DNA from 2 places in the Absicoccus intestinalis genome. Region 2 is predicted to be linked to the other one. Evidence: predicted binding sites of a transcription regulator. Region 2 holds the regulator's gene; the other holds the start of a gene.
The links. Region 2 encodes HrcA, which represses chaperone genes, less so after heat shock. Its sites were predicted from a motif close to TTTTAGCACTNNNNNNNNNNNAGTGCTAAAA; they were not measured.
Positions count from the first base shown of each region.

Region 1: a site for HrcA is predicted at 8,928-8,958, ahead of lon (endopeptidase La). Genes of this name have one in related genera too.

Region 1 covers NZ_JALBUS010000005.1:14,976-30,461, reverse strand. Annotated here, with positions in the region: gene MOZ64_RS04400 (NAD(P)-dependent oxidoreductase) at 1-747, shown strand, start outside; gene MOZ64_RS04395 (LytTR family DNA-binding domain-containing protein) at 757-1,191, shown strand; gene MOZ64_RS04390 (DUF3021 family protein) at 1,191-1,613, shown strand; gene MOZ64_RS04385 (ABC transporter ATP-binding protein) at 1,699-2,598, shown strand; gene MOZ64_RS04380 (ABC transporter permease) at 2,610-3,515, shown strand; gene MOZ64_RS04375 (creatininase family protein) at 3,535-4,290, opposite strand; gene MOZ64_RS04370 (ECF transporter S component) at 4,287-4,904, opposite strand; FMN riboswitch at 4,997-5,111, opposite strand; gene MOZ64_RS04365 (MmcQ/YjbR family DNA-binding protein) at 5,235-5,975, shown strand; gene cysK (cysteine synthase A) at 6,017-6,949, shown strand; gene MOZ64_RS04355 (hypothetical protein) at 7,056-7,391, shown strand; gene MOZ64_RS04350 (alpha/beta hydrolase) at 7,421-7,789, shown strand; gene MOZ64_RS04345 (branched-chain amino acid transporter permease) at 7,786-8,112, opposite strand; gene MOZ64_RS04340 (AzlC family ABC transporter permease) at 8,105-8,791, opposite strand; gene lon (endopeptidase La) at 8,975-11,248, shown strand; gene MOZ64_RS11610 (hypothetical protein) at 11,275-11,349, opposite strand; gene MOZ64_RS04330 (hypothetical protein) at 11,422-11,580, shown strand; gene MOZ64_RS04325 ((2Fe-2S)-binding protein) at 11,739-12,068, shown strand; gene MOZ64_RS04320 (FAD-dependent oxidoreductase) at 12,065-13,654, shown strand; gene MOZ64_RS04315 ((2Fe-2S)-binding protein) at 13,647-13,976, shown strand; gene MOZ64_RS04310 (NAD(P)/FAD-dependent oxidoreductase) at 13,978-15,108, shown strand; gene MOZ64_RS04305 (helix-turn-helix domain-containing protein) at 15,111-15,486, shown strand, end outside.
Region 2 covers NZ_JALBUS010000002.1:132,529-148,014, forward strand. Annotated here, with positions in the region: gene MOZ64_RS01885 (PaaI family thioesterase) at 1-200, shown strand, start outside; gene MOZ64_RS01890 (patatin-like phospholipase family protein) at 202-1,053, opposite strand; gene metA (homoserine O-acetyltransferase MetA) at 1,050-2,036, opposite strand; gene dnaJ (molecular chaperone DnaJ) at 2,111-3,229, opposite strand; gene dnaK (molecular chaperone DnaK) at 3,291-5,096, opposite strand; gene grpE (nucleotide exchange factor GrpE) at 5,111-5,701, opposite strand; gene hrcA (heat-inducible transcriptional repressor HrcA) at 5,673-6,722, opposite strand; gene MOZ64_RS01920 (ABC transporter ATP-binding protein) at 6,844-8,673, opposite strand; gene MOZ64_RS01925 (ABC transporter ATP-binding protein) at 8,666-10,774, opposite strand; gene MOZ64_RS01930 (MarR family winged helix-turn-helix transcriptional regulator) at 10,777-11,214, opposite strand; gene MOZ64_RS01935 (purine nucleoside phosphorylase YfiH/LACC1 family protein) at 11,305-12,060, shown strand; gene MOZ64_RS01940 (RNA polymerase sigma factor) at 12,163-12,645, shown strand; gene MOZ64_RS01945 (hypothetical protein) at 12,632-13,216, shown strand; gene MOZ64_RS01950 (Cna B-type domain-containing protein) at 13,290-15,486, opposite strand, start outside.

The DNA.
Region 1 (15,486 bases), on a different contig from region 2:
GATACGCAAGCCGCAAAAGAACAGGGTATCTATGTTTGTAACCAAAAAGGAGCCAATGCCGTTGCTGTAGCTGAACAAACCGTGTTATTGATGTTGGCTCTTTTACGCCATCTGATCCCTGGATATGACAGTGTTAAGGCAGGTCATCAAATTGAAACAAAGATGTATCTAATGTCACATGGTATTTATGAACTCAACGAAATGAAAGTCGGACTGATTGGGTTTGGTCATATTGGCCAGGAAGTGGCTCGACTGCTTCAACCCTTTGCACCAGAGGTCTATTACTACAAACGCCATCGACTTTCTGAGGAACAAGAAAATGCATATTCGGTTTCTTATCTATCCTTGGATGAATTATTGAAAACATGTAATATCATAAGCATGCATGTACCTGTGACAGCCAAAACAACCAATATGTGCAATCAGACATTCTTTGAAAATATGCAAGATAATGCTTACTTTATCAATACGGCACGTGGTGAAATTGTTGATAATCAAGCTTTGGTGCAGGCCTTAGGATCCGGTAAATTAGCTGGTGTTGGCCTGGATACGTTAGCTCCAGAACCCGTCCAAAAAGACAATCCATTGTTGCATCTACCTATCGATCTTCAGCAAAAAGTGATCATCTCTCCTCATATTGGTGGTTGTACGAGTGGCTTTTTCCATCGTGCCAATCAATTGGAATGGGAAAATGCAAGGCACATTGCGCAAGGAGAAAGACCGGTCAATATTGTTAATGGCTTATAGGAATCAATCATGAAAGTCATCTATGAACAAGTTCAAAAAAGCCAAGAAGAAGCGGCTCATATCAAAGCAGTACAAAAGACAGCAACGATCCAACAAGCCATCGATTTGTTAGAAAATGGTGGTCAAACCATTTGGTGTCGGCATCGAAATGAAACCATTCGTATTCCTTTGCATCAAATTTATTATGTGGAATCCGTCGACAAACATACCTATGTCTATTTGAAAGATACTTGTTATGAAACAAAAAATCGATTGTATGAGTTAGAAAAGATATTCGATCCATTGTTTGCACGTTGTTCAAAAGCCATGATCATTAATCTTAGAAAGGTCAAACAAGTACAGTATGAAATCGGTGGTCGCATGCGTGCTGAATTGTTAAATGGCGAAGAAATCATCATTTCCCGAAGTTATGTCAAAGAAATCAAAAGGAGGTTGGATCTGTAATGGAGCGTTTCAAAGATATATTGCTGCAAGCCATTTCCATTTCCTTTGGCATTTTGTGTCTGGTTTCGATACAAGGTGTGATTGAACATATGCAAGGCTATTCCTTTCATTTGTCGTGGTATCACCCCATCTCTTTTGTGCTTTGTGGCTTCTTGTGTACCATTCCTTATTTCGTTTTAGATATTTTGCAACTCCATCCGATCCTATCTTCGATCATTCATATTTCGAGTGTCTATGCCATCGTTATGTATATGGGATCGCTTTGTGGTTGGTATGCGGATGGAGAAGGTGCTCTCTTTATTTCCATTGGTTATTTTATTGTCTACATCTTTGTTTGGTTTATCATGATCTGGATGGGTAAGAATGATGCCCAACAAATCAATGAAGCCTTAAAAGAAATTCAAGACAAAGATGCATCTTAGTTCGGTGTTTGTGCAACTTAGTTGCCAAACCCTTTTTTTATGATTTTTGATGTGCTATTTTCGATTTAGAAAGAGAGAATTCAATATGAAAATTATTGAAGTGAAACACTTAACGAAAAGATACAATGACCTTCTCGCTGTTGATGATATTTCTTTTGACGTTGAACAAGGAGAACTATTCGCTTTTCTTGGTGAGAATGGAGCGGGAAAATCAACCACGATCAATGTGTTATGTACGATTTTAGAAAAAAACCAAGGAGATATTCGTATTTGCGGGTATCAACTGGGAAAAGAAGATAGTGCGATTCGTAAAAATATTGGTATTGTTTTTCAAAATTCCGTATTGGATCCCAAGTTGACCGTACAAGAAAATCTCATAACTCGAGGGACTTTTTATGGCATGAAAAAAGCCGAGATCAACCAGCGATTGGCTGAATTTGAAACTTTTTTTGACATGCGATCCTTATGGAAAAAGCCCTATGGAACCTTATCGGGTGGACAAAGACGACGAGTCGATATTTGCCGAAGCTTGATCCACGATCCACGCATTTTATTTTTAGATGAACCAACAACAGGCTTAGATCCCAAAAATCGAAAATTGGTTTGGGAATATATTCATTTTCTGCAAAGAGAAAAAAAGATGACCATTTTTTTGACCACCCATTATATGGAAGAAACCACTCATGCTGATCATGTCGTGATCTTAGATCAAGGAAAGATCATGACACAGGGAACGCCATCGCAATTAAAAGATCGTTTTGCTCCAACCCATTTTCTTTGGTACACCCAACCAAGTCTCGAAGCAGAAACGATCGTATCCCAGCTGGGTACGTGTCACTATGAACAAGATCATTATGTAGTAGAAATACATGGCAATATCACTTCTTTTCTATATACATATCGTAACGAAATCGTAGACTATGAAATTATCAAAGGGAGCATGGACGATGTTTTTTTACATTGTACCGGGCATACATTAGAGTAGAGAGGCAGCGTATGAATGGATATATTGGACTCACAAAACGAAATTTACTGTTATATTTTAAAGATCGACAAGCCATTATTTTTTCTTTATTGACACCCATTATCGTATTTATGCTCTATCTTTTATTTCTAAAAAACAATTATGTCGATAGCATCCAACAAATCGTGCAAGCCATGCATCTTTCAATCCAAGAACGATCCATCGATTTGATCGTGTACACTATGTTACTGACAGGAATTACAGGTTCTTCTTTGATCACCATTCCTTATAGTTGTTTAAGTACCATTGTGAAAGATAAAGAAAGCAAGGTCGATGCAGATATTGCGACAACCCCCATGAAACGTTATCAAATTGCGTTGGCCTATTACACCAGTGCGACCATTTCTGCTTTTGTGATGACATCTCTCTTGTTTACCATTGGCTTGTTGTTTATGCAAAGTGTCGGTCATTTATACCTAGCAACGGATACGATCTTGCGATTGTATGGCACGATTGGCATCGGTTCGATCTCCGCAACAGCCTGTCTGATGGTCCTTGTTTTGTTTTTTAGAAGCACTGCAGCCAGTGATGCTTTTTATGGCTTATTATCAGCAGGTTGTGGCTTTGTGATTGGTGCCTATATTCCCTTGTCGCAATTTTCCAAGTCGATCCAAACGGTCTGTAATCTTTTGCCGGCCACACATATTACGGTGATGATGCGTAATTTATTGACCAAAGGGTTCTTGACTCATATAAAAAAGTCAATCCTCGGAGGAAATCTATTTGTGAAAGAAATAAAGAACGTATTTTCTTTTCAAGCAACAATGTTTGATCATGAGATTTCGATGAATCAGTCTCTTTCTTATATTGGCATTCTCTTTGTGTTATCTCTTTTTGCGATTGTTTTTGTCTATGCCAAGACATATCGAAGAAAATAAAAAAACCACAAATTGTGGCTTAATGAAATTGGCGAATTTGTCTTAAAGCATCAATTAGATGTTCTACGGAAACTTGGAAGATGATTTCGCCTTTTTCTTTGGTTGCTCCGCTTGGATCACCACCGATACCAATGGGCTTTCCATCCTCTGTGACAAAGTCTTCCCCTAGCCAAGATAGATGGGTTTCGAATGCTTGATTTTTTATATGCCCTTTTTCGCAGGTTTCTAAATGAACCAAGTTTTCATCGATAGCCATGACCATGGACGTTTCCATTTCACCGCCATGAAAATCAAACGTATTTCCTTTCGATATGGTTGCTTGCACGCGTGGATCATCAAAAGCACCGGACTGCAAGACAAAGACATTCATCCCAAAATCGGAGCGAATTTCTCTTGATATCATTTGAGCTGTAGGGGCATTACCACCATGACACACCAACAAGACGACTTTTTGAAAACCATGATGGGCTAAGCTTGCACAAATATCATACAACATCGCATAGTAGGTCATGGGTTTATAGGTGATCGAACCACAAAAATGCTTATGTTCAGTACTTAATCCAATGGGTATGGTTGGAAAAACAAGAAGGGGAAAGGTATCTTCGAATTGATCAAAGATACGTTGTGCCATGGTGTTGGCAATGAAGTAATCGGTTCCCAAAGGGGCTTGATTACCATGTTGTTCCAAAGCACCCAATGGAATAAGGACGATGGCTTCTTCTTTGTTGATTTGTTCCATTTCCAATCGTGTTCCATTCGCATAATACTGTTTCATGCGGTATGTCTTTCTACTTTGAAGGCGGTATGTTTCAAGACAACATGATCATAAACGACATAGCCAATAATATAATTCAATGAGATCTTAATGATATTGAATGGAATGGTTGCCAACATGATAAAACTACGAAGATTGGTAATATTGCCATTCGCAAAGCTAACCGCTTTGATCACATCGTTTAAATTCATGCTCATCGCTTTCGCATAGAGAGGCAAAGTGATATACGCGTTACAGAAACATGCCCAAGCCGTTCGAACCAATACGCCAATGACCAAAGAAGCAAAAATGGCTTTATTGGTTTTTCCCATCTTGGTATAAACGATCCATGTTGGGATCACAAAAACGGCAACACCAAGCACATTGGCCAATTCACCGACATAAGCTGTATTTGTACCTACGGTCAATACTTTGATGAGAATCTTGATGATTTCGACCATGGTTGCCGATAATGGTCCCATCGTAAATAAAGCAATGACAGTTGGTACATCCGAAAAGTCAATTTTGTAGAATACCGGCATCAATGGCACAGAGATTTCCAATGACATCAAAACGCCGGCAACGGCAGTCAACATCGCAGTAAATACTAATTTTTTCACATTCCAATTTTTCATCATACGTCTCCTTTTTCTTTTGGACAAAAGGATCTTCGAAAAAGAAAAAACCAGCACCGTTCGGGTACTGGTATGCATGCATATAAAAAAGCATCTTTCTTCTACCATCCAGACTATACTGTCGGTTCTGGAATTGCACCAGATCATGCCGTACGGCTCGCGGACTCTACCGCCGATAGGGAATTTCACCCAACCCCGAAGAATTCTTTTATCTGTTACAACCATATCATAATTTTTATTTGTGTCAACCGGAAATTTGTTCGTATATAAAAAACAGATGAATAGGAAAAATGGACGATTTATGATATATTTCAATAAACGAGGATAACAATGAAAGAAGCAATCATCCAGTATATACAAAAACAATATGGCATTGATCCAGACTATCCTTTTGTGAATGCACCAACCGATCCAGTATGGAACCGCCAAGACAATCATGCTTGTTTTGCACGGATATTGCGTGTACCGAGTAAACAACTCGGTCTTTATGGGACGGAAGAAGACATTTTGGATGTGAAGGTCAGTGATCCTTTTTTAGTGGATATCATGGTGGATGAGCCAGGCTATGATCGAAATCATCAGAAAGGAAATTGGCTATCGATTCAATTGGATGGCACCATTGACTTAGAAGATATATATCGTTGGATTGATGAAAGTTATCGTGTGGCTGGCTCAAAATCCAAGAAATCAAAAAAACGTGGATTGAAAGAATGGATCATACCAGCCAATCCGAAATACTATGATATCGAACATGCTTTTGATGATGTTCAAACAATCGATTGGAAACAAGGACGCGGCATCCAAGTTGGTGATCTTGTGTTTATGTATGTGGGTGCACCTATATCCGCCATCCTTTATGAATGCCAAGTAATCCAAACGCATATTCCTTATCTGTATAAAGATAAGAATTTAAACATATCCGCATTGATGAAAATACGATTATTAAAAAGATATCCACCTGAAGCATTTTCTTTTTCTCGATTAAAGAATGAATTTGGCGTATATGCTATCCGTGGACCTCGAGGTCTGCCACATGCTTTATTTGAAGCATTGGATGTTTATGAAAAGTAGACTGTACTATACTAAAACTTGTACATAGAGGAAGTAAATACATGATTTATCATACAGTTTTAGAAGCGGTGGGGCATACACCGATGATTCGTTTACAACGATTGACAAATGAAGAAGATGCGCAAGTATTGGTGAAATTTGAAGGTGTGAATATTGGTGGGTCCATCAAGACAAGAACGGCATTGACGATGATCGAACAGGCTGAAAAACAAGGAAAGATCCATAAAGATACCATCATTGTTGAGCCAACCTCAGGCAATCAAGGCGTGGGATTGGCTTTGGTAGCTGCTGTGAAAGGATATAAGACGATCATCATCATGCCCGATTCTGTCAGTGAAGAACGACGAAAATTGGTCAAACAATACGGAGCCGAAGTGATTTTAATGCATGATGCTGGCAATATTGGCGATTGCATTCAAGCTTGTGTCACTAAAGCCAATACAATGGCCAAGGAAGATCCACGTGTATTTGTACCCCAACAATTTGAGAATGAAAATAATATTTTGGCACATAAAACCTATACCGCACAAGAAATCTTAGAACAAGTGGATGGTCCGATTGATGGGTTCTGTTCCGGTATTGGTACTGGTGGTACGATCACTGGTGTTGGTGAAGTATTAAAAGCCAAAAATCCAAATATTGAAATTTGGGTGGTCGAACCAGAAAAAGCAGCCATTCTTTCGGGTAAGCCAGTGGGTACACATCTACAAATGGGGATTGGTGATGGTTTGATCCCACCGATTTTGGATCAAGACATTTATTCACATATTTGTATCATTTCCGATGAAGAAGCCATACAAACGGCTAAACAGCTTGCTTGTAAAGAAGGTCTTCTTTGTGGCATTTCCAGTGGGACCAATGTAGCGGCTGCATTGAAATTAGCCAAAAAATTAGGAAAAGGAAAAACGGTCGTGACCATTCTTCTTGATACAGCCGAACGGTATTATTCGACGGCATTATTTGATCAAGAGTAGAGCTGATACAGCTCTTTTTTAGTATTCAATAGATGTATGGTGCCATAGGTATTCGATATTGTACAAAAGAACAGGAATCCATAGAATGAAGTAGGGAAGTGATGGAATGTATACAAAACAAACACCAATCCGGGATGTAATAGAAGATTCCCTTTTTGAGAACTATGGTCAGTTATTATTTCCTGTCGATCCAGGATATATGAATGGTAGTACCCTAGGTGATCTTAGCTTGACTTGGTACAACAATATCAATCCAGATAAAACCGTAGAGATCGTACAGTTTTTACATGATCAGAAAGAAAATGGCTACACCATTTTTTATGATATCTATTCAGAAGAAGAAAAGCAGAGGGATGTAAGAAAGCGCAATACGGGTCTCTTTTTCTTTCCAGGAAAAGAAAAGGTACCAACCGCTATTGTGAATGCAGGTTTGCGTATGTAGGAGCGATGTAAGATAGTTTTCCCGTTGCTTTGGAATTATCAAAAAAAGGATACAATGCGTTTGCGTTGATTTATCGTCCCGGGGCACAAACAGCTTGTGAAGACTTGGCTTGTGCCATCGCCTTTTTATTTACTCATCAAAAGGAATTGGGGATTCCGATGGCAAATTATTCATTATGGGGTGGTTCAGCTGGCGTAAGAATGGCTGCTTGTGTTGGCACCAATGATTGGATCGCATCGTATCAAGCGATGACTCGACGTATTCAAAAGATCAAAGCGAATGGAACCGATGCGCAAATCGATATATTTCCTGGTTTATCGCATGGCTTTGGTTTGGGTGAAGGTACGGTTGCCCAAGGATGGCTTGAAAAAGCGATTTCTTTTTGGCAAAAACATTAAAAGATCACTTGAACCAAAAACATGTATAAAATGGTTCCCCCGGCAATGCTCAATAGAGTATTTCGTTTCCAAACATAGGAGCCAACGACAACGAGCGTTGCGATGCACTCGGGTAAGCCATGAGGCGTTTCTACCCATTGAATATTACGAAGACAATAAACCACCAACATACCCATGATGGCGTAAGGTAATACCGATGCCAAATAGGTTATATATGTTGGGGTTTCTTTTTTATTGCCAAAAACAAGAAAAGGGCAAAAGCGTAAAAAAATGGTCACAATAGCCATGATAATGATCAAAAGTAAGGTATGTGAATCAGTCATGGGTTTCCTCGCTTTCTAGGCGCTTTCGAAAGATAGTCAAAAGGAAGGTGATCGAAATCATAGTGGGAATCAAGAATTGATCCGGGCCAAAAAGCCATCGACACAGAATGGAACAAAAAACACCAATGATCGCACTGATATGATTTTTGGTGTCTAGCCATTGTTGGGTAAAAACCACTAGGAAAAGGGCTGTCATCGCAAAATCAATGCCCGTTGTATTGAATGTGAAGACACTGCCTAACAGACCACCAAGTACACTACCGATGATCCAATAGATTTGATCAAGCAGGGTCACAAAAAAATAATATTTATTTTGATCAATGCCGGAAGGCACTTCACCGCTACAGACCAAAGAATAGGTTTCATCGGTCAGACCAAAGATCAAATACGGTTTATAGGGTTGGGTATTTCGATATCGATCGATCATGGATAAGCCGTAAAAGAGATGGCGAGCATTGACCATCAGGGTCATCAGGGCCGTGGTGATCAGGCTAGCACCAGAAGTGATCAGATCAATGGCTACATATTGCATGGAACCGGCATAAATAAATAAACTCATCAAAAGTGCCCAGATTGGACCATATCCTTTGGCTTCGAGCAGCACGCCAAAACCAAGACCAAGAACGATATAACCAGCCATCACGGGCAATGATTGTTTGCAGGCATATTTCAATGTCATGTACATTCCTCCCCAAATTGGACATATGAATTATTATACCAAGAATGTGAATTTTATGAGAAAGATATCAAAAGATCGTTTTATTTTTGATTGTATGGCTTGACATTTATACGAGCCAGGGGTATATTTAGCCCATGATTAGCACTTGACAAACTACAGTGCTAAAAACGGAGGTGTTTATTTATGATACTTTTACCGATTTATAACACGTTGATTCTTCCCAATACAAGAGTGTATTTTCAAACGGAAGATTTTAAAGAAGTCACCAACCATGAACCGACACAAGGAAGTCGTGTTTTATTTTTAATGGAAAAGGAAAAGACAGCACCCGAAGATTTGGATGAAAATAGTTTTTATCCAATTGGTGTGCGTGGGGAAATTACGGAGGTCAATGACCAAGGATATGTGGCTATTGAAACCAATAATCGCGTTCGCTTAAATGATATTTATAAAGTAGCGGATCAAACATTCGATTTTTCATTAACACGTTTGAATGATATTGATGATCTCGATAGTGCAACGGAAGCACAGAAAGTTGAAGGCATCAAAGAAGCTATTTTAGAGTTTAGTGAAAATACCCCTTGGGGCAGGGACGCAAAGAACTTTATTCAAGGATTTGATTCTTTGGAGCAAATGGTCGTTACGGCCTCGCCTTGGTTAACGATTACCAATGAAGAGCGATATCATTTATTGGAAATGGATAGTCGTGCTCAAAGAGCCGAAGCCATTGAAAAGATCATGTATGAATTTAGTGAGACCGCACAAGTTCAAAATGATGCTGCTCGGGCGCAGCAGGAAGATTATCGAAAATTGTATAAAGAACAAGCCATTAAAAAACAATTGGATTATCTGCAAAAAGAATTGGATGATATGCACCCGGAAAATGTAACGGATATTCGTCGCTTACAGATGCGAATTGAAGAATCGGGTATGAATGAAGATGCGCGAAAAGAAGCGGAAAAAGCCTTGAATCGTTTAAAACAAGAAGGCAACAACAGTCCTGAATATGGTATGCTTTATGACTATTTGGATTTTATGACTTCACTCGCATGGCGAAAGGAAGCACCGGAAAAGATTGATTTGAAAGAAGCCGAAGCCGTTTTGGATCGCGAACACTTTGGTTTGGAGAAGATCAAGCGAAGGATCATCCAACAAATTGCGGTGATGAATTTAAAGAAGCAGCAATCGGGCTCCATTCTTTTGTTTGTCGGTGCACCAGGTACAGGGAAAACAAGCATTGGCAAAAGTATAGCGGATGCTTTGCATCGAAAATATGTGCGCGTCAGTTTAGGCGGTGTCCGTGATGAAGCGGATATTCGTGGTCATCGTCGGACCTATATTGGTGCGATGCCTGGACGAATCGTGGATGGAATCAAAAAAAGTGGGGTATCCAATCCAGTCATGGTCTTAGATGAAGTGGACAAATTATCTTCTTCTTATAATGGCGATCCAGCCAGTGCTTTATTGGAAGTATTGGATCCTGAACAAAATTCTACCTTTACCGACCACTATATGAATGTACCTTATGATTTATCGGATGTTTTATTTGTATGTACCGCCAATACGATGGATACGATTCCTGAACCATTATTGGATCGTATGGAAGTGATTCGTTTTTCTGGTTATTCTGCATCGGATAAGTTACAAATTGCGAAAAAACATTTGTTGCCAAAAGCCATGGAATCTATGGGCATCACAAAGGATATGTTGGAAGTACCAGATCCAACCATTGAAGAAATGATTTCAGGTTATACGATGGAAAGTGGTGTTCGTGGTTTAAAGAATCGTTTGGATACACTTTGTCGTTCCGTTGCTGTTCATGTAGAACAAGACGATGATAAAAAAGTTACGGTCTTATCTGAAGATCTACCTGAACTATTGGATATGCAACCGATTCGTCATGGTCGAAAACTAACGGAAACCAAGCCGGGTATCGTGACTGGTCTTGCTTGGACAAGTGCTGGTGGAGAAATTTTATTTATTGAAACTTTATTTACCAAAGGTCAAGGCAAGACCATCATTACGGGTCAGTTGGGGGATGTCATGAAGGAGTCGGCACAAATTGCCATCAGTATTGTGAAATCTATGTTCCCGGAAAAAGAAGAATTGTTTGAAGAAAATGATTTACATATTCATGTGCCAGAAGGAGCGGTACCAAAAGATGGACCTTCGGCGGGTATTACTCTAACGACGGCCTTAGCTTCCTTAGTCACTGGTAAAAAAGTAGATCCTACGGTTGGTATGACTGGTGAAGTCTCTTTACGCGGGGTAGTTAGCGCGATTGGTGGTTTGCCTGAAAAGTTAATGGCGGCGGCTCGTGCCGGATTAAAGACCATTTATATTCCGGAAGAAAATATTCGTGATTTAAAAGATGTGCCTCAAGAAGTAAAAGATCAGTTACAAATTATTGGGGTCAAAGAAGTATCAGATGTATTAAAAGCCAATCATATTGCATAAAAAGCTGTAGCGAAATCGTTACAGCTTTATTTTAGCGCTTGTAGAAAAGTTTGATAATCATCTTCATTTTGATTGGCATAGGCCTGTGCAAATTGCACCATCGATTGAATAAAACGATCATTTTTTCCTAAAAATATTTGGGTTTGACCTTATTACCCCATAGCGGTGTCTCTTTGATTTTTACTGGCATCATTTGTGCTACTTTATCCCAAGAACCAAACTTAGTACATATTGTACAAGGTACGATTGCGGCGGCTGCCATTATCAATGAATTTATTGCGGTCTTGGTTGCCAAGAAAGGATTTGAATTAGCTGGTGAAATGAACGCATAGAAAAAACCGAATCATTTGAATTTTCATAAAAAACATCCATTAGTATTGATTTTTACAATTTTTAAGCCAATCGCTTATGTATTATAAGCCTATAGATAAAGGTGTCTAGAAGGAAAGATTCATAGACGCCTTTTTCTTTTGTAGAAAGGATGAGAACAATGGATGCAAGAATTGCAGAACATCCGATTTTAGGGAAACAAGAAAAGGGAAATTTGATCACATTTTATTTTGATGGCAAACCCATGCAAGGCTATGAAGGAGAGCCCATTGCCATGGCTTTGAAAGCACAAGGTGTCATGGTGCATCGCTATACGAATAAACAACATAAACCTAGAGGTATCTTTTGTGCCATTGGTCGATGTACCGATTGTGTCATGGTTGTTGATGGAAAACCAAATATTCGTACTTGTGTCACTCCATTGAAAGCCGGCATGCAAGTACAAACACAATATGGGGTTCGTGCTATGAAAGAAGGTGACCAAAAATGAAACGATATGATCTCATTGTTGTCGGGGCTGGGCCTTCTGGATTATCCGCTGCGATCGAAGCCGCCAAAAAAGGCCTTCACGTTGTGGTATTTGATGAAAATGAAAAACCAGGCGGTCAGTTATTTAAACAAATTCATAAATTCTTTGGTTCCAAGGAACATAAAGCCAAGATTCGAGGATTTAAGATTGGGGAAAGCTTATTAGCCGAAGCCGATGAAGCCGGTGTCGAAGTGGTCTTGAATGCAACGGTTTGTGGCTTGTATCAAGAAAAGGAATTGACCGTTCGTATCCATGATCAGATCCATCATTATAAAGGAGATGCCATCATCATTGCGACAGGAGCCAGTGAAAACATGGTCACATTTGATGGATGGACCCTTCCTGGTGTGATTGGTGCCGGAGCAGCGCAAACAATGATGAACCTGCATGGTGTTAAACCAGGAAACAAGGTATTGATGTTAGGTTCTGGCAATGTAGGTTTGGTTGTTAGTTTCCAATTGTTGCAATGTGGTTGTGATGTAGTTGCGCTAGTGGATGCTGCTCCAAGAATTGGTGGTTATGGAGTACATGCTGCTAAAGTCGCTCGAACCGGGGTACCTTTCTATTTATCCCATACCATTGTGAAAGCCGAAGGCAAAGATCATGTAACCGGGGTCACCATTGCGGAAGTGGATTCTCATTTTCAATTTATTCCCGGAACCGAAAAACATTTTGATGTCGATACCATTTGTTTGGCTGTTGGTTTATCACCCATGTCGCAATTGTTGAAGATGGCAGGATGTAAAATGGAAGACAATCCGAAACGAGGAGGACAAGTTCCAATCTGTGATAAACAGGGGCAAACCTCGATTCCAGGTATTTATGTAGCCGGTGATGTATCGGGTATTGAAGAGGCGAGCTCAGCCATGATCGAAGGTCGTATGGCCGGTCTTGCTGCGAGTGAATATCTTGGCTTTATCGACAAAGCAGAACGAGATACTTCCTTAGAAGCTTTGGATTCGGCATTGGATTCTTTGCGTCAAGGTATGTTTGCTCCGAAAAATAAAGGAAAGAAAATTGAAAAGACGGATGAAGGTATCGATATCTCACAAAATCTTTTGAAACATGGATATGTAGCGGATGATGAAATTGAACGATTCCCGGGCATCACCCATCGTGTGGGCGTTCATCCCATCATGGAATGTACCCAGAATATTCCTTGCAATCCATGTCAAGATGCTTGTCCGATGCATTGTATCAAAATTGGCGAACAAATTACTTCCTTGCCGGTTGTGGATGAAGATAAACAATGTATTGGTTGTGGTATGTGTGTTGCATCTTGTTCCGGTCAAGCCATTTTCTTAGTTGATGAAAGTTTTGAAGAAGAATATGCATCCATTACCCTTCCTTATGAGTTTTTACCATTACCAACTACGGGCGATAAAGGCATGGCTTTATCCCGAAGTGGCAAACCCATTTGTGAAGCCGAAGTCATTGATGTGAAATCTTCACCAGCTTTTGATCAGACCCATTTATTAACGATCAAAGTGCCAAAAGAATATGCCATGAAAGCTAGATTCTTTCAGGGAGGTCAAGAAAATGCATAGTGTCAATGATCGATCCAGAGATATTGGTGAATTTGTTCCACGACCCGATGATGATTTGATCATCTGTCGTTGTGAAGAAGTCACCAAGGGAGAAATTCGTAAAGCCGTTCATGAAGGTATGTTTACAATGACGGAAGTTCGTCGTTATTTACGTACGGGTATGGGCCTTTGCCAAGGACAAACTTGTGGGCGTTTGGTAAAAAACATCATTGCCAAAGAATTAGGCATATCTCCAGCTGAGTTGGAACCGGCTACCTCACGAGCTCCGATGCGTCCAACCGAAATGCATATTCTTGCCGATGAAGCAAAGGAGGATGCTTGATATGGAAAACAAAGCAGATGTCATCATTATTGGTGCGGGAATCATTGGTTCTTCGATAGCGTATTATCTTTCCAAGCGAAACAAACGTGTCATTGTCTTAGAGGCTAGTGATCATATTGGCAATGGGGGTTCGAGTCGAAATGGTGGCGGAGTTCGTCAATCGGGTCGAGATCCTCGAGAATTGCCATTGGTGATGTTTGGTATCAAAAATTTATGGCCGCATTTATCGGAAGAATTGGAAGTGGATTGTGAATATCATCAAGATGGGAACTTGCGCTTGGGTAAGACTCCAAAACATTTGGAAATCCTCCAAGGTCTAACCGATCGTGCGGTAGCGGTTGGCTTGGATGTTCGTATGATCGATGGCGATGAAGTACGGAAAATCAATCCATATTTATCCGATGAGGTCATAGGTGCAAGTTGGTGTCCGACGGATGGACATGCCAATCCGCTGACCACAACTTTAGGTTTTTATAAGACTGCACGTAAATTGGGTACTCGTTTTATCACGGGTGAAAAGGTCATCGAATTAAAGAAGATCCATGGTCGATTAGCCCAAGTCATCACTGAAAATAATGTATATACAGCCGATACGATCGTATTAGCAGCTGGTCTGGGCAGTCGTAAATTGGCGGCCAGTGTAGGAATTGATGTGCCGATGCAACCGGTCATGTTGGAGGCTTTGGTAACCGAAGCCGAACCACCAATGTTTGATCAAATGTTAGGTACAGCTGAAGCGGATTTTTATGGTCATCAAACCAAGCATGGTTCGTTTGTATTTGGCGGATCTTCTGGATTGGAAGGATTCACCAAAGATGATCAGGGCATGCAGATGTGTAATAGTTTGACAGCATCTTGTATTTGTCGAGGAATCATGAAATATTTTCCGGATCTAGCCGATGCGAAAATTGTTCGTACATGGGCCGGCTGGATGGATCATATGGTGGATGGTGTGCCGGTACTTGGAAAAGTCGATGAAGTGCCGGGATTGATCATGGCCTGTGGCTTAAATGGTCATGGTTTTGGGATTGCGCCGGCCATCGGTCATCAACTTGCTCAGTTGATTGATGAAGATCGTACTGAAATTGATATTCATGCTTTACGTTATGATCGTTTTAAAGCTAAAATTTAATTATGACTTGGCAGAAAGCACAGTTTCTAAGACCAACGCAACCGTATTTTGTCTTAGAGGCTGATCACTTTAAACAAGAAATCTATTGGACGCAGGGGATTTCGCATTTTTACACATTTGGTCTTCATGAAGCAAGGACGTTTGATGTGGTACCAGATGCATGTATCGATTTGGTGTTTCAATATACCCAAAATAAAATGCTTGCCTATGCTTGTGGACCAGTTTTATCTTGTCAGATGCAACATTGGGATAGCCATCAAGATGTATTTGGTGTTCGTTTTATTCCTGGTTATCATCCAGCGGGTGTGGATATCATCTTAAAGGATCTGATTGGCCAACGCATTCCTTTGGATCGTTTGATGAAAACGACAGCCTTGA
Region 2 (15,486 bases):
GCAGAGAAAGTGTGACCCTGAATGCATCCATCAATTACATCAAACCTGCAACCGGCAAAAAAATCACGGCCATTGCGACCGAAATATCCAGAGGCCATACAATTGGCAACTATGAAGTTTTCTTATTCAATGAAGAAGAAACCATCATTTCCCGTGCTACCTTTACGATGTATTTTCTCAAGAAAAAAGAAGAAAAGTAACTTACTGTTCTTCTAAAAAGGCTTTCAATGCTTTTAATTGTTTGACCGCTTCCAACCGTCCCATTTTATATACCCGTTCCAATTCCTCGGGATCATGACAAATCGAACCAATATTTAATGGCTCTTGGGGACGAAGCACAAACAGCTTTTTGTCTTCTTCTAACACTTTGATGGCATCCAACGTCGCATTATAAGATGTATGACGATGCTCCAGATCTTTAATGACTTCTGGATATCGTTTCAACAGTACACGCAATGTCTTCATGTTTTTTTGTGGTTGTTTGCGATAGGATGCGGGTTGCGTCAACAAAACAACTTGTTTCTGATATCCCAAAGAAAACATTTTTTTATAAGGGATCGGATCGGACACACCACCATCATAAATGGTATATCCATCCACATGGACGGGACGAGCAAATACCGGAATCGATGCGGATCCACGAATCCAAGTCAGATCATTATCTTTGCCATCGATGCAACGATGATACAATGGATCACCTGTATTCGCATCGGTTGCGACCACATAAAAATCCATTGGATCTTTTTTAAAGGTTGCTGAATCAAACACATCTAATTTTTTTGGCAATCGATCATAATCAAATTCTGCACCATATAGATCTCCTGTCAAAAATAAAGAACGAAAACTACAATATCGCCAATCTTGACAATATTTCTTATTGTAGCGTAACACTCGATAGGGTTGATGCGATTTCAGATTGCACCCAAACGTAGCCCCAGCCGAAACCGCAATGGCTCCATCAAAGGTAATGTTGTTTTCCATCCAAACATCCAATACACCGGCGGTAAACATACCACGCATGGCACCGCCTTCTAGTACTAATCCTGTTTTCATTCATCATCTTCCTTTCGGAATGCTTGTGCATATCCATGATCTTCTCTAAAGCCTTGATATAAAGGGGCTTTTTCAATCTTTTCAATATGATATGGCGTGGTTTGATAAACATAATTCAGCCAATTTCGATACAACAAATTCGCATGAGAACGCCATGTCAAGATCGGTCTTTGATGCGGATCATCATTAGGAAAATAATTTTCGGGTACATGAATGGGTTTTCCGGCATTCACGTCACGGAAATATTCTTGGGCTAATGTATCCACTCCATATTCAAAATGACCCATCACAAAGATCTGACGATATCCCTTGGTCACAATGATCGTTGAGCCTGTCTTTTTGGATCGTGATAAAACAACCAAACGATCTTCTTTTGCGAGTTCTTTCTCATCAATTTTGGTATGGCGTGAATGCGGAACATTATGGATCTCATCAAAACCATTGGTCAAGAAATCATATTCATCGCACAATTCATGTGGAAAGATCCCAAATAGTTTTTCCTTCAATTGATATTTATGGATACCATAATGATAATACAATCCCGCTTGTGCGCCCCAACAAATATGCATCGTAGAAAGCACGTGACTCTTGGTCCAATCAAAAATATGGGTCAATTCTTCCCAATAGTCCACGTCTTCAAAGGGCATTTCTTCAACGGGGGCACCCGTAATGATCATACAATCGTAATAATTTTCTTTTAATACATCCCAATTTTCATAGAACTTTACCAAATGATCTTTGCTCGTATTCTTTGATTCATGACTCGAAACTTTCATCAGATCAATATCCAGCTGCAAAGGTGACTTACTTAAGAGTCGCAAAATTTGGGTCTCGGTCTCAATTTTTTTAGGCATGAGATTTAAAATAACTACACGCAAAGGTCGAATACGTTGACGACGTGCATTCTCATCATCAATCGCAAATATCTTTTCACTTTCTAATATTTCCTTTGCCGGCAATTCATTTGGAATATTAATAGGCATAGTTTTTTGGCTCCTTTTGTCGTTTAGTACTATTCTACAACGAATTTAAAAAAAGAACAGTGTTTGGCACTGTTCTACTTAAAAGCACGCTTAAAACGTTCGAACGGCGATTCCGACTGTCCATCGCGAATTTTTTCATACAATTCCCGATCTCGTTTGGATACTCGCTTTGGAATTTCAACTTTGACTTCTACATATTCATCGCCCGTACTTCCACGACGAGATTTTACACCTTTGCCTTTTAGACGGAATTTCGTATTGGGCTGGGTTCCCTCGGGAATCTTTAATTCAACATCGCCATACACCGTAGGCACTTGGATCTTCGTACCAATGGTCACATCAATGGCACTGACCGGTACAGTGATATAAATATCATCGCCCTGTCGTTTAAAGGTTGAATGTGGTTTTACATGGATCTCAATATATAAATCACCATTTGGTCCACCATTTACACCACGTTCTCCTTTACCGGCAATACGAATCTGTTGACCGGATTGAATACCTTGTGGAATCTTGATATCCAATTTTTGACGCTTATGCTCATAACCCTTACCATGACACTGATGACAAGCATGCGTTACTTTCTTACCAGTACCATGACATTCTGGACAAACCGTTTGTTGCTGGATGACACCAAACATACTTCTTTGTTGGGTCATGACATATCCGGTACCATGACAGTGTGGACAGGTTTGTACATCCGAAGGACTTTCGGCACCTGTTCCATGACAATGGCTACAAGGCTCATCCACTTCAAGCGAAATGGTTTCGGTCTTGCCAAAGATCGCATCCATAAAATCAATGCTCATCTGCATGACGCGATCATTTCCTTGACGTGGTGTATTGGCTTGTCGACGTGAGGATTGACCAAAACCACCAAAACCACCACCAAAGAAAGAACCAAAAATATCATTTAAATCGCCAAAATCACTATAACCACCAGAGAATCCTTGACCAAATTGACCATCGACACCTGCATGACCAAATTGATCATATTGTGCACGTTTCTTTTCATCACTTAAGACTTCATAGGCTTCATTGATTTCCTTAAATTTTTCTTCTGCATCAGGCGCTTTATTCACATCCGGATGATATTTCATAGCCAATTTACGATAGGCCTTTTTAATTTGATCCGGTGTTGCATCTCTCGAAACGCCGAGCACTTCATAATAGTCTCTTTTTTCATCTGCCATGAGACATCATCCCTTTCTTTGTAGACGCATAGAGTTCCACAATTGTGGAACTCTTAAAAAACTAGTTCTTTTCCGTGTATTCGCCATCAACAACATCATCATTGGTGTTATGATTTGAATCATTGGATTGTGGCTGACCGGCTTGTTCATACATAGAGGCACTGGCTGCTTGTGCTGCTTTTTCCAATGCATCCAATTTTGTACGGACATCGTCCATATTATTCTCATCTAATGATTTTTGCAAGTCATCGCGCATTTTCTTTACTTCATCGGCTTGCTTTGCATCGATCTTATCTTTGTTGTCTTCCAACGTTGCATCGATCTGTGCGATCAAACCTTCTGCACGGTTACGTAAATCAATTTCTTCTTTACGTTTTTCATCCGCCTCTTTGTTGTCTTCGGCTTCACGAACCATACGATCGATTTCTTCATCACTCAAACGAGAAGAGTTCTGGATCGTGATATTTTGTTCCTTGCCTGTAGCTTTATCTTTGGCACTGACATTTACGATACCATTGGAGTCGATATCGAAGGTAACTTCAATTTGAGGCACACCACGACGAGCTGGCGCAATTCCGGTCAACTGGAATTTACCTAATTCTTTGTTGTCGTTGGCCATTGGTCTTTCACCTTGTAAGACACGGATATCAACGGCAGGTTGGTTATCGGTAGCTGTAGAGAAGATTTGTGACTTACTCGTTGGAATGGTTGTATTACGTGGAATCAATACGGTCATTACACCACCCATTGTTTCAATACCTAAAGACAATGGGGTAACATCCAACAACAAGACATCTTTGACATCACCACTTAAGACACCACCTTGAATGGAAGCACCAATCGCAACAGCTTCATCTGGGTTGACACTGTGGTTTGGTTGTTTACCTAATTCACGAGCAACGGCTTCTTGTACCGCTGGGATACGAGTCGAACCACCAACTAACAAAACTTGATCCAAGTCACTAGGGCTCATATTGGCATCATTCAATGCATTACGGATTGGTTGCATCGTACGATCAACCAAAAACTTTGTCATTTCATCAAAACGTGCACGTGTCAACGTCATATCCAAATGCAATGGACCAGCAGGACCTGCAGAGATAAATGGCAATGAAATTTGTGTCTGCATGACACCAGACAAATCTTTCTTAGCTTTTTCAGCAGCTTCTTTTAAACGTTGTAAAGCCATTGGATCGTTCTTCAAATCAATACCATTTTGTTTCTTGAAATCTTCAGCCATCCAATCTACCAAAACGTTATCAAAATCATCTCCACCCAGATGGGTATCCCCATTGGTAGACAATACTTCAAATGTACCATCGGCTAGATCCAAGATGGAAACATCAAATGTACCTCCACCTAAGTCATAGATCAATACTTTTTGTTCTTTATCTGTTTTATCAATACCATAAGCCAATGCAGCAGCTGTTGGTTCGTTGATGATACGTTTTACATCCAAACCAGCAATTTTACCAGCATCTTTTGTTGCTTGACGTTGCGCATCATTAAAGTAAGCAGGAACGGTAATAACAGCTTCTGTTACTTTTTCACCTAAATAATCTTCGGCATATCCTTTCAAATATTGCAGGATCATTGCAGAAATTTCTTCTGGTGTATATTTCTTTCCTTCCGCTTCGACTTTCTGGCTTGTACCCATCAAACGTTTGATGGAAGAAATCGTATTTTTATTTGTGACAGCTTGACGCTTAGCCGCATCACCAATGATCTTTTCGCCATCCTTAAAAGCAACAACACTTGGCGTTGTCCGATTACCTTCAGGGTTTGGAATTACTTTTGGCTCTTTACCTTCCATTACTGCAACACAACTATTTGTTGTACCTAAGTCAATACCAATAATTTTCGACATAATCAATTCCTCCTTTATTCGCTTACTTTCACAAGTGCAGGTCGCAAAATGCGATCTTTTAACATATAACCCTTTTGCATCACTTCAATGACCATACCTGGCTCGGTATCTTCTTTCTTTTCTTGCATCAAAGCCTGCATGGTATTGTGATCAAATGGTTTTCCTTCGGCATCAATTTCTTTCACGCCTTCGTTTTCCAACACACGCTGCAACTGCTGGTAGATCATTTCGAATCCCTTTACATAGTTTGTAAGTTCTTCATTTTCTGAATCCACCTTGATGGCCATTCCCATATTGTCCACAATTGGTAATAGCTCTAAACCAGCTTGTTGAAAACGATATTTCTTCGCATTATCCGCTTCTTTTTGTAGACGCTTTTTCATATTTTCCGCATCCGCATACGCACGAGCACGATCATTTTTTGCTTGTTTCAACGCAGCTTCCAATTCTTTGATCTTTTCATCTCTTGGATCCACCTTGTTGATCTTTTCTTTTACTTTGTCTTTGACCGATTTCTTTTCTACTTGCTCTTTCGTATCTTTCGGTGATTTGACATCTTCCGCTTTGACCTCTTCGTCATTTGTCTTTTTCGTTTCCTGATCCATCGGAAAAGCCTCCTTCCGTAAACACATCTTCAATTACATCGCTCATATAATCCATTAGCGCAACCACTTTCGAATATTGCATTCGATTGGGTCCCACGACCATCAGTTGCCCCTCTTCGTCATTCTTCACATGAAATTTGGTGGATACCACCGAGACATCGCCAATCTGTAAGACTTCATTTCGCTCACCTACATGAATGGCAATATTTCCTTCTTGATCCGTCCATTTCTGAAACAGATCACTATTTTCCAAAATTTTCATCAATTGCTTCAATTTTGAAATATCACTAAATTCTGGTTGATACAACATGTTGCTTCGACCAGATACCGCAACTTTCTCCGTCGCAAATTTCATAAACGCAGTCACAAAAGCTTCAAATAAAACTTCACTTCGAACAATTTTAGCACTCATCAATGGCTTGATTTCTTCCATTTTCGATATCACTTGATTGATGGGCGTATCTTTTAATTGGTCATTGAAGATATCGCAACAGGTTTTCATATCATTAACGGAAACATCTTCATCAAATTGAAACATCTTATTTTCAATATGACCCGTATCCGTCACGATGATCGCCACTGCACTTCGTGCATTGATGGGAATCAATTGCACATTTTGTAAGGTTTGTTGCGAACTATCCGGTCCCAATACGATACTCGTAAGATTGGTCATGTCGCTAAGGACATCACAACTTTTCTGAACCATTTCATCCAATGAAAATTGTCTTTCCGAAAATACTTGTTGGAGGGACACTTTCGTTGGCATATCCAGATCCGTGACCATCAAATGCTCGACATAATATCGATATCCCAATTGTGAAGGAACTCGACCACTTGAAGTATGGGTCTTTTCCAATAATCCATATTTCTCCAATTTAGCCATTTCATTTCGAATGGTGGCTGAAGAAACAGGAAAATCCAGTAGCTCCATCAACGTCTTCGAACCAATGGGTTCTGCACATCGAGTAAACTCTTCAACAATGGTTTTAAATATAACTTTTTGTCGTTGTGTCAACTCCATGAAGGGACTCCTTTCTAGCACTCTTATTCCACGTCTGCTAACAGTATATCACAATAATTAGCACCGTCAACTAAAAAGTGCTAAAAAGTTGATAAAAAAAAGAGAGAATGATTTTCCCTCTTTATGTCACTTGTTCAAATTGACTATTGTACAATTTCGCATAGAAACCATTCTTTTTCAACAACTCTTCATGATTTCCTTGTTCAACGATATCTCCATTATTGATGACCAAGATCGTATCGGCATCTTTGATCGTAGATAGACGATGTGCAATCACAAAACTCGTTCGACCTTCCATCAAATGGTCCATCGCTTTTTGGATCAATCCCTCCGTTCGTGTATCCACACTGGAAGTGGCTTCATCCAAGATCAAGATCTTATGATCAGCCAATATTGCCCGCGCAATGGTCAACAATTGTTTCTGTCCTTGTGAGATATTGCTGGACTCTTCATCCAATACGGTTTGATAGCCATCCGGCTGTTGCATGATGAATTCATCGGCATGAGCGGCTTTGGCCGCGGCCATGACTTCTTCATCCGTGGCATCCAAACGACCATAACGAATATTTTCCATGATCGTGCCATGGAATAACCATGTATCTTGAAGGACCATGCCCAACAAGGAACGCAAGCCATTGCGATCAAATGTACGAATATCATGTCCATCAATGGAAATGCTTCCACTATTGACATCATAGAATCGCATCAACAACTTGACCAGGGTTGTCTTTCCGGCTCCGGTTGGCCCAACAATCGCAATTTTTTGGCCATTCATAACTTTTGCGGAAAAATCATGAATGATGACTTGATCCGGATCATACCCAAATCGTACATGATCAAATGTCACTTGCCCATCTAAATGGGTTGGATCGGTTGGATCTTCTACGGTTTGTGGTTCTTCTTCTTCCTGTAAGAATTCAAAGACCCGCTCACTGGCTGCGGTACTGGATTGTAACATATTCATGATTTGCGCAATTTGTTGGATCGGCTGCGTAAAGTTACGGATATATTGGAAGAACGATTGGATATCCCCTACTTCAATGGCTTTTTGAATGACTAAAAAACCACCCAATATCGCAATGATGACATAGCCTACATTACCGATAAATTGCATCATTGGCATCATCATGCCTGAGAAAAACTGACTTTTCCAAGCACTTTCATACAAAGAATCATTGGCCTGTTTAAACGTCTGTAAGACTTCTTCTTCTTGATTGTATGCTTTGATCACATTTTGTCCAGCAAACACTTCTTCCACTTGGCCATTGACATCACCCAAATAATTTTGTTGGTCACGGAAATACCGTTGGGAATGATGCATCACAAAAGCAACGATCACGATGGATACCGGTAAGATACAAAGTGCTGCCAAGGTCATCCATCCATTGATTGACAACATCATGATGACAACGCCGATAATGGTCGTGACACTTGTGATCAATTGGGTGATACTTTGGTTGATGCCTTGTTGAAGCGTATCCACATCATTGGTGATGCGAGATAGTACTTCACCATAAGGACGGCTTTCAAAATATTTCAATGGCATCCGATTAATCTTGGTTGAAATATCTTTTCGTAAATTATAACCGACATCATTCGCAATGCCCGCCATCACAATGCCTTGAATAAAAGAGAATAAGGCACTCACCGCATATAGGATCATGACACGAATCAAAATAGCCGCGATCGTATCAAAGTGGATACCCCCTTTTCCTTGTACTTTGCGAACCAAGCCATTGAATAATTCCGTCGTGGCTTGTCCCAATATCTTGGGTCCTACAATGGTAAAAATCGTTCCTAATATGGCACAAATCACCATCACCAACAAGCGAAATTTATAACGCATCATATAGTGAGCCAATGCCGCGAATGATTTTCGAAAATCTTTTGGTTTTTCAACGACACGGCCACGACCTGGACCATGGTTCTGTCTTGGTTGACGATCACTCATATGCCAATTCCTCCTGTGATAATTGCGATTGTGCGATTTGTTGATACACATCACATGTTGCCATCAATTCTTCATGACTACCTTGTCCGACCACTTTGCCATGATCCAAAACTAAAATCTGATCGGCATGCATGATCGTACTGATTCGTTGGGCCACGATAATCGTTGTGACATCGGCTGCTTTTTCTTTCAATGCTTTTCGTAAACGGGCATCCGTCGCAAAATCCAGTGCACTGAAACTATCATCAAACACTAAAAATTCAGGATGCTTGACGATGGCACGAGCAATAGCCAATCGTTGTTTTTGTCCACCTGAAACATTGGAACCTCCTTGTGAAATATGAGAAGAAATGCCTTGCTCTTTTTCACGCACAAAATCTTCCGCTTGTGCCATATCGATGGCATCCCACAATTCCGATTCGGATGCATCTTTTTTACCAAACCGCAAATTCGATGCGATCGTGCCGGAAAATAACACCGATTTTTGTGGGACAAAACCAATACGATCACGCAAAGTCTTCAAATCGATATTGCGAATATCAACATCATCCATTAATATAGATCCTTCAGTTACGTCATAGAAACGGGGAATCAAGTTGACCAAGGTTGATTTTCCGGATCCGGTACTACCAATCAGGGCAATAGTATCCCCTTGATGTGCCGTAAAGTTAATATCATCCAAGACTTTTTCTTTGGCACGACCATAGCTAAAGGAAACATGATCAAAAACCAATTTGCCTTGTTTTTCTGGTGTTTGTGGATGTTCGGGTTCTTTAATCGATGATTTCGTATCTAAAATTTCATTGATTCGATTGGCCGACACATTCGCTCTTGGTAAAAAGATCGCAATGGCACTGATCATCAAAAACGCAATGATAATTTGCATCGCATATTGAATGAAGGCCATCATATCTCCGACTTGCAGTTTTCCAGCATCCACGCCATGTGCACCTGAATATACGATCAAAACACTGATGCCGTTCATGATCAACATCATCAAAGGCATCATACAAGACATGGCTCGGTTGACAAATAAATTGGTTTTCGTTAGATCCTGATTGGCTTGATCAAACCGTTTTTCTTCAAACTTTTCCGCTGAAAAAGCACGAATCACTGGAATTCCCGTAAGAATTTCGCGGGAAATTAAGTTCACGCGGTCAATTAATTTTTGTAGGATCTTAAATTTTGGCATCACCACGCCAAATAAGATCGCCATTACCACGGATAAGACACCCACGGCAACGATCAAGATCCAACTCAGATACGAACCGGTCTGCTGCACTTTGATGATGCCGCCAATGGCTAAGATAGGTGCATATAAGACCACCCGAAAGATCATGGTGACAACCAATTGGATTTGTTGGATATCATTGGTGCTTCGCGTGATCAAACTGGCCGTTGAAAATTGATTCATTTCTTTAGCGGAATACGTTAATACCGTTTCATACGTCTTATTACGTAGGTCTTTTCCCAATTCAGCCGCAATTCGACTGGCCAGCAAAGCAACCAAGATGGAACAAACCATTGCCACTACAGCCATAAGGATCATTTTCTTTCCGGTATTCCATAGATAGTCGCTTTGTTTCTGATCGAGATCTACGCCTTGGGCTTTGTATTCTTGTTGCACAAATAAGATAGCCGCTTGTGTGATCATCGTATCGGGATAGTCTTTTAAACGTTTGTTGATTTCTTTGCGTACTTGTGGCATTTGAACTTGCGGTATCATTTGAACCGGAATATTTCGTTTTTCCATAATATAAAGCATCATTTCGGCTTTGGATAACACATCATTCAAATGGTCGTGGGATTTGGTATCCAAATCTTTGACAACATACATGTCTTTTTTCTTTGAATAGGTATAGCCATCTTCAATCGTTTGTTGATTTTTTTCGGTAGAAACATACAAAAGATTTTGCATCGTTTCCGGACGAAAGCTATCGGCCACGGCATCTTCTACACCTTTTTGTTGAAGACCGGTATCCACGATCTTAGAAGTATAGGAAGGGAGAGATAGATCACAATAGGCTTGTCCTAACAACAAGCCAAAAATGATCAATATCCAGATCACATTCTTCCTCATAAATCGAAACATTCGTACCATATTTATTCCCCTTCTTTACTGATTCTTTTTATATTTTGATTGATTTGATGTAAAACATCGATAAATATTTGTATTTTATCTTCAGGAATCCCTACCATTATTTTTTGGATCCCTTTCTGACGTACATCATCCAATTCCTTGGTTAATTGTTGCCCTTTTTCTGTCAATGCGAAATGGATCAATCGCCGATCCGCAATATCAACTTCACTGGTGACATATCCTCGTTTTACTAAAGAATCCATAGATCGAGAAGCTTGTCCTTTATTGACACATAATGCATCGCTCAGATCATTTAGGGTATCTGCATCGGGATGGATATACAATCCATTCATCAAGATCACATCGATCATTTTTAGATCGTGTTTTTTTAAAAAAGCATCCACCGTTTTCTTGATGAGCTGTTTGATTTTTCGCCAAGATAAAAATTCATAGTCTTCCATAGAACTACCTCGTTTCATTTTAAATGATTTACTTTTAAACATTACTACTTTCCGATACATATTTCAACTCGATTTTGTTAGAATACTAATATGAACAAAATTATTTATCAAAATGATGATCGGATCTATGCAGCCACAACCATGCGTGATATCTCTTGTCCGGAAGCGAACAACATGGCCTTACATGTATGTATCGATCCACAAGCCATCCTACAGAATCGCAAACAATTAGAAAAAGAAACCCTTTCCTTGGATCATTGGGCTTTGCCGTGGCAAAAACATACCAACAAGTCTTATCGCATCACCAAGGCTGATTGGTCCAAAGGTGCCTATTCCAAAGACACTTCGATCATGGGTGTGGATGCCATCTATACGACAGAACCACAAACGTTGATTGGTGTATTTACAGCCGATTGTGTCGGTTTATTGTTGATTGATGAAGCAACACCTTGTATTTGTGCAATCCATTCTGGTTGGAAAGGAACCGTACAAGCCATTACCGATAAGACCGTTCATCAATTATTGGAAGAAAACCTTTTGCATCCCGCATCAACCAGGGCCTATTTTAGTCCGAGTCTTCAATTTGAAACCTTAGAGGTTGGTTTGGAAGTAGTTAATCAATTGAAAGACAACCATATTGATATGGATGGTTGTATCCGATATATGCCCAATCATAAAGCGTATATCGATAATCAAGGTATGAATATCAAAATGTTAGAAAAATATGGAATTACCCACATTTATCCTTCGACCTATGATACAAAACCAGATCCACATTGTTTTTCTTATCGTCGTGATGGTAAGACGACCGGTGAACATTTCACCTTTGCCTATATCAAGAAATAAGATTGGTTGACAGCCCCAAAAAAAGGGCTGTTTTTTTTGAGACCAAAAAACAGCTTCATTTGTATATATAGTGAAAGGGCCCTTGAATAAGGAGGAAAGACAATGAAAATTCCCATCGATGATCTGGTACCAACTTATAAAGACTGCATCTTTCGTACAGCATTTAGTATTACCCGAAATGCTGCAGATGCCGAAGATATCGTCCAAGAAACGTTTTATCAATATGTATTGACAACACGTGATTTTGAAAATGAAAAACATATCAAAGCCTGGCTTTTACGAATCGCCATCAATAAGGCTAAAAATATGCGGATGACATTCTGGTCACAAAAGCGCGTATATTTACCTGATTCTATGTGGGGAACATCTCCTCCCGTATCCGATGATCAAAGATTAATAGAAGCCGTTTTATCCTTACCAACAAAATATCGGATCGTGATCCATTTGTACTATTATGAAGACTATTCTGTAGTTGAAATCAGTAAATTGGTACGAGCAACGCCCAGCGCTGTTAAAAACCGTTTGTTTCGTGCAAGACGCATGTTAAAAGATCAATTAAAGGAGGATTGGCATGATGACGAATAAAGAATGGTATAAACGAGCTTTTTCATCGTTACACACATCGCCTAACTTTACACTACATTTGGACGATAGAAGAGCAACCAGACGGCCTAAAAAATGGGCATTTGCGGGAGCATTCATGGTACTGATCCTAGGCACTTCAACCATTTATGCGGCAAATATTGGTGGCATACAAAGAACGATCCAAATCTGGACACATGGAGAATTGACAGATGCGACGTTGACCATTGACGAAAATAAAGGAACCTACACGATCCAAGATTCGAATGGAAAAGCCATACAAAGTGGCGGTGGTGTAGCTATGGATGCCCAAGGTCATTCACGCTCTTTAACGCCAGAAGAAATTATGGAAGATCAGGCAAACATGGTATCCACGGAAAAAATAGATGGACATATGTATCTTTATTATAAAGATCAAAAATATGATATTACCGATCAATTGGCTCATGATACCTATGCCTATATCACTTTACAAGATGGCAAAAAGACATTGTATGTCACGGTTGTAAAGTCGGGTGGTGTAGCAACCAGTGAAAACCGATATGTCTTACCAAATGAGTTCCATTCCAACTAAAAAACGATAGCGGAAAAACCGCTATCGTTTTCAGCTATTGCCTATGTAAAGCCTATATAGCTAATCGAAATCATTAAGAGTACTTGCGTTTTAACAGGATGATACCTATTAAAGGTAGAATTGCCATTATAGAATACACACGCATATTCATTGGTACACCTGTCTGTGTACTCTTTGGCTTAGTTGGTTTTTCTTTAACAGTTGTATCAACGACTACATGTTTATTCGTGATCACAAATCCGTCTTTAGTATTTCCACTGATAGAAGCTGTATAGCCATCGACCTTGTCTTCACTGACGGTGTACTGGATCTTCTTTCCCGATTGATATGCATCCACATCATTAAAACTTGCTTTCCAGTTATTGTCCGCATTTAAGATTACTGTTTTTCCCGTATCCTTGCCATCGGCCAGCAGATGTACCTTTACTTCTTTGGCTCGTTTGCCATCCTGATCATTCGCATCCTCCCATTTCTTGGAAACCGGGATGGATGTCTTCTCGATCTTATGTGTATTGATCAGATCATAGCCTTCTACTTTTGCAGTATATCCAGCTACCTTATCTTCCTGGACGGTATATTTGATTTCTTTGCCGTTTTCATATTTTGGCAGATCATTAAACGTATATGACCAATTGCCTGATACTTCCTTGGATTGGACCTCCTTGCCATCAGCCATCAAATGCACAATGATCTTATCTGGTCGCTTGCCATCCTGGTTGTCATTGTCTGACCAGGTCTTCTTGCCGCTGATATCGATCGTTGCCGTCTTATGTCTGTTGGTGATGATATAGCCTTCGATCGCATTGCCTTCAATAACGGATTTGTATCCATCTGGAACCGATACTTCTGCAATACTGTATTGAATCACTTTGCCTTTCTTCTTGGCATCCAGATCTGTAAAGGATCCATTCCAGTCATTGTCCGCATTCAAGGTCAATGTCTTATCGGTCTTTTCTCCATTCGCTAAAAGCTGTACGGTAATCGCTTCTGGTCGGATGCCATCCTGATTTTCTGCATCTTCCCAGATCTTCTTCACATTCACACTGGTCTTGCCTGGATCATGTTTGTTCGTGAAATCATATCCTGATTGTGTCGTGCTATAATCAGCAACCGCATCTTCACTGACGGTATATTCAATTTCCTGTCCCTTCTCATATTTTGGCAGATCAGTAAACTGATAGTTCCAGTTGCCATCTTTGTCTGCTTTGACCTCTTGTGTTTTGATCTCTGTGCCATTGGCCATCAAACGGATCATGATGCTCTCTGGTCGAGTGCCATCCTGGTTGTCATTGTCTGACCAGGTCTTCTTGCCGCTAATATTTACCTTTTCAGTCTGATGATGATTCTTGATCACAAATCCGTCTTTGGCATTTCCACTGATAGAAGCTGTATAGCCATCGACCTTGTCTTCACTAACGGTGTACTGGATCTTCTTTCCCGATTGATATGCATCCACATCATTAAAACTTGCTTTCCAGTTATTGTCCGCATTTAAGATTACTGTTTTTCCCGTATCCTTGCCATCGGCCAGCAGATGTACCTTTACTTCTTTGGCTCGTTTGCCATCCTGATCATTCGCATCCTCCCATTTCTTGGAAACCGGGATGGATGTTGTTGCTACTTGGTTATCGAAAGTAATGGCATCAACATTCGTTCCATTTTTCTGATATGTTGGATTGGCAAGGATTCGTCCTGTTTCATTGCCGGATGCATCGTATTCCAATTGCGGTGTTACCGTAACTGTGTATTCACTATTATCATATGTATATGTATTATCGGGCCCCGGCACTTCTTTTATTGTGTATGTATAGGTCTTACCAACATCATTTTTATCATAGGAAATTTCACGGAAATGGATTTGTCCATTTTCGTCATTTTTCTTTGTTTGAAGTACTTTTCCTGTAGATGTTAGCAATTGAAAATTAAATTGTCCTTTATCCGGTTTTTGTGATCCATTGATTGTTTTATTCGCTGTTAGAGTCAGTCCTCCACCGTATTTAACGGTTTTTGTGGTATTCCCACCTACAGTATTTTTGACGGTGTATCCAATTGGTACATCTGTCATATCCACAACAAATCGTACATAGGTTGTCATCGATCCTTCGATTTTTTTGATATTTGTGATATGGATATCTTGCGGATTGGTAGTATCTTGTTGAATGGAAAAATAGTCATTGGATTCAGCACTCACATATTTGACATGTGGATCTAAATGATCAATCAAACGAATTTCATTTTTCGCAAAACCATTACTATTCCAGAATTTGATA